DNA from 3 places in the Streptomyces sp. NPDC111516 genome. Region 2 is predicted to be linked to each of the others. Evidence: riboswitches for the same ligand, from Rfam matches in the RefSeq annotation. Region 2 holds a riboswitch; each other region holds the start of a gene.
The links. A riboswitch is a leader RNA that binds a small molecule or an ion and turns the genes downstream of it on or off. The one in region 2 is predicted to bind cyclic di-AMP.
Positions count from the first base shown of each region.

Region 1 (3,265 bases), on a different contig from region 2:
TCATGGCTTCGGCGCGGTCGCCGATGCCGCGTTTGGGCACATTGAGGATGCGGCGCAGCGGGACGGTGTCCTCGGGGTTGGCGAGGACCCGGAGGTAGGCCAGGACGTCCCGGACCTCCTTGCGTTCGTAGAAGCGCACGCCGCCGACGACCTTGTAGGGCAGTCCGACGCGGATGAAGATCTCTTCGAAGACCCGGGACTGCGCGTTCGTACGGTAGAAGACCGCGACGTCGCCTGCCTTGGCGTCGCCCGCGTCGGTCAGCCGGTCGATCTCGTCGGCGACGAACTGCGCCTCGTCGTGCTCGGTGTCGGCGACATAGCCGGTGATCCGGGCGCCGGTGCCGGCGTTCGTCCAGAGGTTCTTGGGGCGGCGGCTCTCGTTGCGCTCGATGACCGCGTTGGCGGCGGACAGGATCGTCTGCGTGGAGCGGTAGTTCTGCTCCAGCAGGATCGTGGTCGCGTCCGGGTAGTCCTCCTCGAACTGGAGGATGTTGCGGATGGTCGCGCCGCGGAAGGCGTAGATCGACTGGTCCGCGTCACCGACGACGCACAGCTCGGCGGGGGCGTCGCCCTCGCCGACCGGGCCGACCAGTTCGCGTACGAGGGTGTACTGGGCGTGGTTGGTGTCCTGGTACTCGTCGACGAGGACGTGCCGGAACCGGCGGCGGTAGTGCTCCGCGACGTCGGGGAACGCCTGGAGCAGGTGGACCGTCGTCATGATGATGTCGTCGAAGTCCAGCGCGTTGGCCTCGCGCAGCCGGGACTGGTACATCGCGTAGGCCTGGGCGAGGGTCTTCTCGAAACCGTCCGCGGCCTGGCCGGCGAAGGTCTCCTCGTCGATCAGCTCGTTCTTCAGGTTGGAGACCTTCGCCGTGAACGACTTCGGCGGGAAGCGCTTCGGGTCGAGGTCCAGATCGCGGCAGACCAGGGCCATCAGCCGCTTGGAGTCGGCGGCGTCGTAGATCGAGAACGATGACGTGAAGCCGAGCTTCTTCGACTCGCGGCGCAGGATGCGTACGCACGCGCTGTGGAAGGTCATGACCCACATGGCGTTGGCGCGTGGTCCGACGAGCTGCTCGACGCGCTCCTTCATCTCGCCCGCGGCCTTGTTGGTGAAGGTGATCGCCAGGATCTGGCCGGGGTGCACCCCGCGCTCGGCAAGGAGGTGGGCGATCCGGTGGGTCAGCACCCGCGTCTTGCCGGAGCCCGCCCCGGCCACGATGAGCAGCGGGGAGCCCGCGTGGACCACGGCGGCGCGCTGCTCGGTGTTCAGCCCGTCGAGGAGCGCCGCCGGGTCGATGACGGGGCGGTGCGCGCCGTCGCGGTAGTACTCCTCCCTGGGCGGCGGGGGCCCGTCGAATACGCCCGCGAAGAGGTCCTCCGGCACCGCTTCGGGTGCGGGGTCCTCGGGGGGCGGCGGGGGCTCTTCCTCCGAGTGCTGGAGGCCGGCCAGGAAGCTGTCGTCAAAGAGGCTGCTCATCGCTTGTCGAGTCTAGGCCGCCGCACCGACACACGACGGCCGCATGCCGAACCGGACCCGGGCCGCATGACCGACCCCGCCCCGCTACCGGGCACGCAAAGAGAGCGGGCACCCACTCCGGGTGAGGAATTCCGGGCCCCCGGCCGCCCTTGCCGCCCCACTTCGCCGAGGTCACGAAAATGTATCGGGCATATCGAACATCAACCTTCACAGCCGCACCATGGGTTGGCTAGCGTGCTCGTCCGGGCGGCCCGTACCCCCTGAGGCGAACCACGCCGAGCGGGCGCCCACGCCGAATCCGGGCTGCCCTCGCGGGAGTCCGGAACCGGGGACCCACACGCAGCACCGGGGTGAATCGGTCCTTGCCCCCACGCGGACCGTAGGGCAGCCTTCCGTTCCGCCCGAACCCGACAGCTAACCCGGTAGGCGGTCCACGGAAGGAGATGCCGGCCTTGGCGTCGCATCGCAAACCGCGCACCCGGGTGCGCACCACCACACCGGCCGTCGGGCTCACGACGGCGGCACTGGCGTCCGTGACCCTGCTCTCCACGCAGAGCGCGATGGCCGCCCCCGCCCCGAAACCCAGCATCGAGGACGTCCAGAAGAAGGTCGACGACCTCTACCGGCAGGCGGGCACCGCGACCCAGCAGTACAACCAGGCGAAGGAAGCCGCCGCCACCCAGCGCACCAAGGTCGACGCCCTGCTGAATGATGTCGCCCAGCGCGCCGACCAGCTCAACGACGCCCGCAGGACGCTCGGCACGTACGCGGCCGCGCAGTACCGCAGCGGCACCATCGCGCCGAGCGCCACCTTCTTCCTGGCCGACGACCCGCAGTCGTACTTCGACCAGAACCAGCTGATGGACCGGATGACCAGCCGGCAGCAGAAGGCGATCACGGACTTCCGTACGCAGCAGACCAAGGCGGCGAAGAAGCGGGCCGAAGCGGTACAGAGCCTGGAGACGCTGACCACGACGCAGACCACGCTGCGCACCAGCAAGCAGGACGTCCAGAAGAAGCTGGGCGAGGCACGCGCGTTGCTGTCGAAACTGACCGTCGAGGAGAAGGCGCGGCTCGCGGCGCTGGAGCGGAAGAAGGAGGCGGAGGCCCGGCGCAAGGCGGAGGAACTGGCCAAGCAGCAGGCCGCCGCCAAGGCGGAGGCGGACCGTAAGGCCGCAGAGGCCGCGAAGGAAGCAAATTCCGGCAGCGGTACGAGCACGGGCACCGGCACGGGCACCGGCACGGGCACCGGCTCGGACAGCAGCGCCACCACCAAGGCGGAGAAGGTCCTCGCCTTCGCCCGGGCCCAGATCGGCAAGCCGTACGTCTGGGGCGCGACGGGCCCGTCCTCGTACGACTGCTCCGGGCTCACCCAGGCGGCGTGGAAGGCCGCGGGCGTCGGCATCCCGCGCACCACGTGGGACCAGGTGAAAACAGGCACCCGGGTCGCGACGGCGGACCTGCGCCCGGGCGACCTCGTCTTCTTCTACGACGACATCAGCCACGTCGGCATCTACAAGGGCGACGGGATGATGATCCACGCGCCGAAGCCGGGAGCGAATGTGCGCGAGGAGTCGATCTACTACATGCCGATCTACGGCAGCGTGCGGCCGGCGTAGCGGTTCGCGTGGCCGTCGGCCGGGGCGCGGGCCGCGCCCCGGCCGACGCAGGACCCGGGTCCGGCTCAGGCCCCGGCTCTCAGGACAGCGGCCCCAGGTCTCGGTTTCTCAGGTCCAGAGCGTGGCGATGAAGATGTTGGCGAGCGTCAGCCCGCCCACGGCCGAG
Region 1 covers NZ_JBVKBV010000004.1:279,997-283,261, reverse strand. The annotation lists gene pcrA (DNA helicase PcrA) at 1-1,480, opposite strand, end outside; cyclic di-AMP (ydaO/yuaA leader) riboswitch at 1,761-1,925, shown strand; gene ACZ7L9_RS11600 (C40 family peptidase) at 1,924-3,099, shown strand; gene ACZ7L9_RS11595 (hypothetical protein) at 3,208-3,265, opposite strand, start outside.
Region 1: it holds a riboswitch for cyclic di-AMP, as region 2 does, so the genes downstream of both, ACZ7L9_RS11600 (C40 family peptidase) here and ACZ7L9_RS29310 (transglycosylase family protein) in region 2, are expected to answer to the same signal.

Region 2 (3,265 bases):
CCGACGATCTGCACCTTGGCGCCGAGCCTGTCGGTGATGACCTTCCAGCCGGCCCAGTCGTCCTCGTACAGCGGGTCCTCGATGGAGACCAGCGGGTAGGCGGAGACGAGCTCCTCGTAGTACTCCGTCATCTCGGCGGCCGAGCGGGACTTGCCCTCGAACTCGTACGTGCCGTCCTTGTAGAACTCGGACGCGGCGACGTCGAGCGCGAGCGCGATGTCCTTGCCCGGGACGTAGCCGGCTTCCTTGATGGCCTCGACGATGAGGTCGAGGGCGGCGCGGTTCGACTCCAGGTTCGGCGCGAAGCCGCCCTCGTCGCCGAGACCGGTCGAAAGTCCCTTGGTCTTCAGGACCTTCTTCAGCGTGTGGTAGACCTCGGCACCCCAGCGCAGGGCCTCGGAGAAGGACTCCGCGCCGATCGGGGCGATCATGAACTCCTGGATGTCCACGTTGGAGTCGGCGTGCGACCCGCCGTTGAGGATGTTCATCATCGGAACGGGCAGCAGGTGCGCGTTCGGGCCGCCGAGGTAGCGGAAGAGCGGCAGGTCCGAGGCCTCGGAGGCGGCGTGGGCCACGGCCAGCGAGACGCCGAGGATGGCGTTGGCGCCGAGCGAGCCCTTGTTCTCGGTGGCGTCCAGGTCGAACATCGCCTGGTCGATCAGCCGCTGCTCGGTCGCGTCGTAACCGACGAGCTCCGGGCCGATCTGCTCGATCACGGCGAGGACGGCCTTCTCCACGCCCTTGCCCTGGTAGCGGTTGGGGTCACCGTCGCGAAGCTCAATGGCCTCGAACGCACCGGTGGAGGCGCCGGACGGCACGGCAGCACGGCCCGTGCTGCCGTCGTCGAGGCCAACCTCGACCTCGACCGTGGGGTTCCCCCGGGAGTCGAGGATTTCCCGGGCTACGACGACGTCGATGGACGGCACGAGGCATCTCCTTCTGGGATATGACACTGGTTGTGCAGGGTCACTTTGGCCTTGCGACAAGAGCCTAACCGGCCCGGCCCGATCAGTCGGACGACCGCCCGACCCCTGGGACGAAAAACGACCCAAGGGCGCGCACCGCCGGACAAACCGTCAGAATTTTACTGGTCAGTAACTACAACAGTTGAACGATCACACAGAGGTGAAGCGTCACGCAGGGGTGGCGCGCGACACAGGAAACCCCGGCCCGGCGCATACGGGGGAATGCGCGCCGGGCCGGGGTGCTCGGGGAGGAGAGGTCCTGGACTACTTGGTCAGGTGCAGCTGCTGACCCGGGTAGATCAGGTCCGCGTCCTTGACGATGTCCTTGTTCAGCTCGAACAGCCGCTGCCAGCCGCCCTCGACCTTGTGGTCGGCGGCGATCTTGCTCAGGGAGTCGCCGGAGGCGACCTTGTACTCGCCGTCACCCTTCTTGACCTTCTGGCCGGTCGGGGTGGTGACGGTCTTCTTCGACTCGGCCTGCGGGGCGGCGGAGCGGTCCGAGCGGGTGGCGGCGGGGGCCTCGGTGCGCTCGGCCCGCTTCGGTGCGGCCGGGGCGCTCTGCTGCTTGGTGGCGCCGGAGTTCGAGGAGGAGCCGGTGTCGACGCCCGGGTTCACACCGTCGTTGGTCAGGTTGCCGGCTCCGGCACAGCCCCAGGCGCCCGGACCCTGCATGGCGAGGAGCTTCTCTGCGGTGGCGATCTGCTGGGCCTTGGTGGCCAGGTCGGCACGGGGGGCGTACTGCGTACCGCCGGCGGCGGCCCAGCTGGACTGCGAGAACTGCAGACCGCCGTAGTAGCCATTGCCGGTGTTGATGGACCAGTTACCACCCGACTCGCACTGGGCAACGGCGTCCCAGGTGGCGACGGAGGCGGCGGAGGCGCCGGTCGCACCCATCAGCGGAACGGCCACGGCGGCACCGGCGACACCGGCGAGCGTGGCGACACGGACAGCCTTGGACGGGCGGCGGTGCTTGCCCTTGCTGGAAAGCAGCATGGAACTTCTCCTCACCGACGCCTACGAGGTGAGCTGTCGGGTTCGGGCCAAGTGAGTTGCCCGGTCGCACGTCCTAGCACGCGACTTCACCCCAAGCCGGTCCTGATGCGTCCTTCGACGATCGGGCCCGGCGCCTACCTGGGTCCCCCGCTCCTGCCTACGGCGCTTTACGCGTCTGTTCCCTTCGACCGACGGCAGGATTCGGCGTGACGGTCGACGGGGCCCGCGGTGCGAGCGGTTCCGACCGTAAACATAGGCAACCCCCACTTTCAAAGACGGACACATCAGACAATCAGCCCTTACTTGCATGTGAGGAACCGTCGTTTTCGCAGGTGGGGGGCGATACGACAGGACTCCCCGGGCGCGACACGCCAATTGACACAAAGAGACCCATGTCTCACTTACGCATAAGCGGACATAGGCCTCTGAACTACCCCGATTTTTGGGGCTCTTTTAGCCGATTTTCAGACCGCCCTCACTCGGCCTTCACGCCGAGATCGAGACGCTGGCCGGGGAGGACGAGGTCCGGGTCGGAGCCGACGGCACCTCTGTTGGTCTCATAGAGCGCAGGCCAGCCACCAGGAACTTTCTGTGCGTCAGCAATCGCCCAGAGGTTGTCGCCGGGGCGGACGGTGTACGTGCCATCGGCGGCCGACGCGCCCGCATCGCGTGTGTCACCGTCGCCACGGGAGGCGTGGCGACCCGACTCACGATCGAGGCTGCCGTCCGCGCCCCGACTCCCCTCGGGGGCCGGTGCGCCGCGGTGTTTGCCACCCGTACGGCCGGAGGAATCGGATGAATCTCGCGTATCGGGTAGTTCGGGCGCGTCGGAGGACGGGGCGGCCGACTCGGTGGCCGAACGCTTCGCGGGGGTCCCGGTCCGGCCAGCCGACCCGTGGGCACCGTCCGAGCGCTTCGAACCGCCCGTCCTGTCCGTGGCGCCCGAGGCCCTGTCCGACGGCGTGGCGTCATCGGACGGGGACGCCGACGCGCCGTCAGCCGGCTTCGTGCTCCGCGTCGGCTCGGAGGAGGGCGCGACCCCGGGATCGACGCCTGGCAGCGTCCCGTCCTCCGCGAGGCCGGAGATGACCGCGCAGCTGGGCCAGGCCCGCGGACCCTGGTCCTCCAGGACCTTCTCGGCCACGGCTATCTGCTGCGCGCGGCTGGCGAGGTCGGCGCGCTCGGCGTACGCCTCACCGCCGTACGCCTTCCAGGTCTCCTGTGAGAACTGCAGGCCGCCGTAGAAGCCGTTGCCGAGGTCGGCGCTCCACATGCCGCCGCTCTCGCACTCGGCCACCCGGTCCCAG
Region 2 covers NZ_JBVKBV010000020.1:95,819-99,083, forward strand. The annotation lists gene eno (phosphopyruvate hydratase) at 1-926, opposite strand, end outside; gene ACZ7L9_RS29310 (transglycosylase family protein) at 1,230-1,958, opposite strand; cyclic di-AMP (ydaO/yuaA leader) riboswitch at 1,962-2,133, opposite strand; gene ACZ7L9_RS29315 (transglycosylase family protein) at 2,434-3,265, opposite strand, start outside.

Region 3 (3,265 bases), on a different contig from region 2:
ATCCCTGAGGAGAGGCATCGTTCATGCTGTTCCGTCCTGCCGCCCGCTACGTGCTGCCCGAGTTCACCGAGCGCACGACCAACGGGACCCGCACCCTCGACCCGTACTCCAAGCTGCTCGCCGAACGGATCGTCTTCCTCGGCACCCCGGTCGACGACACCGCGGCCAACGATCTGGTCGCCCAGTTCATGTACCTGGAACACGCCGCCCCGGACCGGCCCATCTCCCTCTACATCAACTCCCCCGGCGGCTCGTTCGGGGCCATGTCGGCGATCTACGACACGATGGAGTACCTCACCTGCGAGGTGGAGACCTACTGCCTCGGCCAGGCAGGTTCCTGCGCGTCGGTGCTGCTCGCGGCGGGCGCTCCCGGCAGGCGGCACGCACTGCCCGGGGCGCGGGTCGTCGTTCAGCAGCCCGAGCTCACCGAGCCGGTGCAGGGCCAGCCGTCCGATCTGGAGATCGAGGCGAGGGAGTTGGAGCGGGTCCAAGAGATGCTCACCACGCTGCTGGCCCGCCATACCGGCCGCGGCGCCGAACAGATCGCCACCGACATCGAGCGCGATCTCATCCTCGACGCCTCGGGCGCCAAGGCGTACGGACTGGTGGACCACATCGTGGAGAACCGGAAGTCGTCGCTCCCGTCGCACGGCGCGCGGTGAACGCCCTGTGCCGCCATCCGAGTTGCCACCATTGCCCGCACTGACGTGCGCCGAGGGCGAGTTCATCGACCGCTATCTCGAAGTCCTCGACCAGCTGGGCCGGATCAATCCGGCCCGCGGCAGCGACACCTACGGCGCACTGCGGGCCGCGCAGGCACTGGCCTCACGGGCGGGTGCGCTGCGGGACGCCCTCGCGTTGATGCACGAGCGCGGCGAAGCACAGATCCACGCCGCCACCCTGGTCCGGGCGCTGCGGGTGCTGGACGGGGAACGGCGGGCCGGACGCGTCACCCTGCCCCCCGCTCCGGCGAGTTGATCAACCCTTTCGTCGCCAGGCCGGTCGGGACCAGCCGGCTCCCCTGCCCCCACCCGGAAGGAGGCACCCAACTCCCCTTCGCGACACGCCCGGTGGTCACATCAAAATTCCTCGCTCTTTCGGCGTAGAAACTTCCTCTCATGAGGGAATTCTCCACTTGCGTTCTCCGGGCGGGCAATGAGCGGAATCTGCGATTCCACCCCTGGTACGGGGACCGGTCCGAATGACCGTCAGCACTCCCGAAACCGTCGGCTCCACCCGAACGGGTCATCCGTGAGGAGCCACACAATTCGTCGTTCCTCCTCGGAAATCCGGCAGTCGGTGAGTCAAGATCCCTGGGACGACAAGCCCCCGCCACAGCGACGGGGCGGTCCGGGCGGACGCCGAGTCCTGCCGCCGTCCGGATGTCTGGTCGACAAAAGTGGATCGGCAGGAGTGGAGGACCCGAGCACAACGGGTCGACCGGATCTCCGGTCGGCCCTCGGGGTGAAGCCGCCGAGCGCGGCCGGGCAACTTCGCCAGCCCGAACCCGACAGGTCATCCTTCACAGGCGGCTGACGAAGGGTTGCGCATGACTGCGCAGGTTCATGTCCCGTCTCTGCTCGCCCGGGCCGGTACGGCCTCGGTTCTGACTCTGGCCGCCGTCGGCGGCACCATGCTCGCCCCGGGCGCCACAACGGAGGCCCAAGCGGCGCCCCTCTCCATGAAGGCGCTCAAGGTCGCCGCGTCCAAGAAGGGATCGCCGTACAGATGGGGGGCCATCGGCCCCAACCGCTTCGACTGCTCGGGGCTGACGGTCTATTCGTTCAGGAAGGCGGGCAAGAAGCTCCCCCGCACGGCCCAGCAGCAGTACAACAAGACTCGTCATATCCCGGCCTCGCACAGGCAACGCGGCGATCTGGTCTTCTTCCACTCCGGCCGCTTCGTCTACCACGTGGGGATCTACGCCGGTCACGGCAAGATCTGGCACTCACCGAGGACCGGTGCGGTGGTCCGGCTGGAGAAGATCTGGACGAAGCGCGTCTCTTACGGTCGGGTCCGCTGACGCGGTCTCAGCGCAGCTGAGAACCTCAGTGCAGCAGAGGGCCGGACGCCGGCACCGGCCCCAACGCGGTGAGCGCCGTGCCACTGCCGCCCTCGATGGCGCGGGAGGTACGCGGCCTGCGCAGCCACCGGCCCATCCGGTCCACCAGGAGCGCCACGGCGTGGAACCAGACCAACGTGAGCAGCACGACGATCGTCGCAAGCAGCAAGGCCCTCGGGAGCCGCTACCGCGCCTGCGCCCTCTCCCAGCAGCCCGCCGAACTGGAGCGGGAGGCGGGCGCCGCGCTGCTGGTCCGCCGCCACTGAGGGGCCCACCTCACAGCCGCCGGCGAGCTGCTGGTCGGACGCGCACGACGGATCCTCGACGAGATGGACCAGGCCCGCCATGAGCTGGCCCACCTCTCCGGGCTCTCCGGCGGACGTCTGCGCGTCGGTACGTTCACCACCGCGGGCGTCCATCTGTTTCCGCCGGTCCTGAGCGCCTTCCGTCGCGCCCACCCGGACGTGGAACCGGCCGTCACCGAGTGCCTCGACGCCGATCTGTTCCGCGTACACCAGTCCGCCTCCAGGGTGTCGAAGGTACGGCCGTCGTACAGGTCGGGCGTACGCACGGCGAACCCGTCACCGCGCAGTTCGTCGGGAAAGGCGGTCACGCCCGAGGTGAGGCCCTGAGCATGGTGAAACACCACAACTTCGGTCACCGAGGGTCTCCAACTGCCTATGGACAAGAATCGGTCCGTCAATCTAGCGCGGCATCCCGGGTGTTCGATCAGCGAGCGAGGCGTAGCCGTCGGCCTGCCCGGGGAACGGGGCAGATCGGAAGGCCGGTCAGTTCTGTACGGGGATGCTCCACGGGAGCGCGATCCAGACCGTCTTGCCGCCGTCGGCGGTGGGGGTGACAGTGAGCCGGCCTCCGCACTCCTTGGCCAGAGAGCGGATGATCACCATGCCCCGTCCGTTGTCCTGCTGAACGGCGGCGGGCAGCCGCCGGGGCCAGCGCGGGTGACTGTCCGTCACCCCCAGATGCAGCTGCTCCTCCCGCTCCAGCCTCAGGTCCACGGTGAAGGTGGGCGACTGTCCGAAGGTGTGCTGGACGGCGTTGGTCGCGAGTTCCGAAACGATGAGCCGGATGCCGTCGGCGAACTCCGTGGCGGTGGCCAGGCCCCATTCGGTGAGTACCCGGTCCACATATCTCCGGGCCGCCGCGACCGACACCGGCTCGCTCGGCAGAGTGATGCTTGCT
Region 3 covers NZ_JBVKBV010000015.1:10,389-13,653, forward strand. The annotation lists gene ACZ7L9_RS25130 (ATP-dependent Clp protease proteolytic subunit) at 27-662, shown strand; gene ACZ7L9_RS25135 (hypothetical protein) at 670-978, shown strand; cyclic di-AMP (ydaO/yuaA leader) riboswitch at 1,382-1,546, shown strand; gene ACZ7L9_RS25140 (C40 family peptidase) at 1,550-2,023, shown strand; partial or broken gene ACZ7L9_RS25145 (LysE family translocator) at 2,049-2,243, opposite strand; partial or broken gene ACZ7L9_RS25150 (LysR family transcriptional regulator) at 2,200-2,694, shown strand; gene ACZ7L9_RS25155 (ATP-binding protein) at 2,851-3,265, opposite strand, start outside.
Region 3: it holds a riboswitch for cyclic di-AMP, as region 2 does, so the genes downstream of both, ACZ7L9_RS25140 (C40 family peptidase) here and ACZ7L9_RS29310 (transglycosylase family protein) in region 2, are expected to answer to the same signal.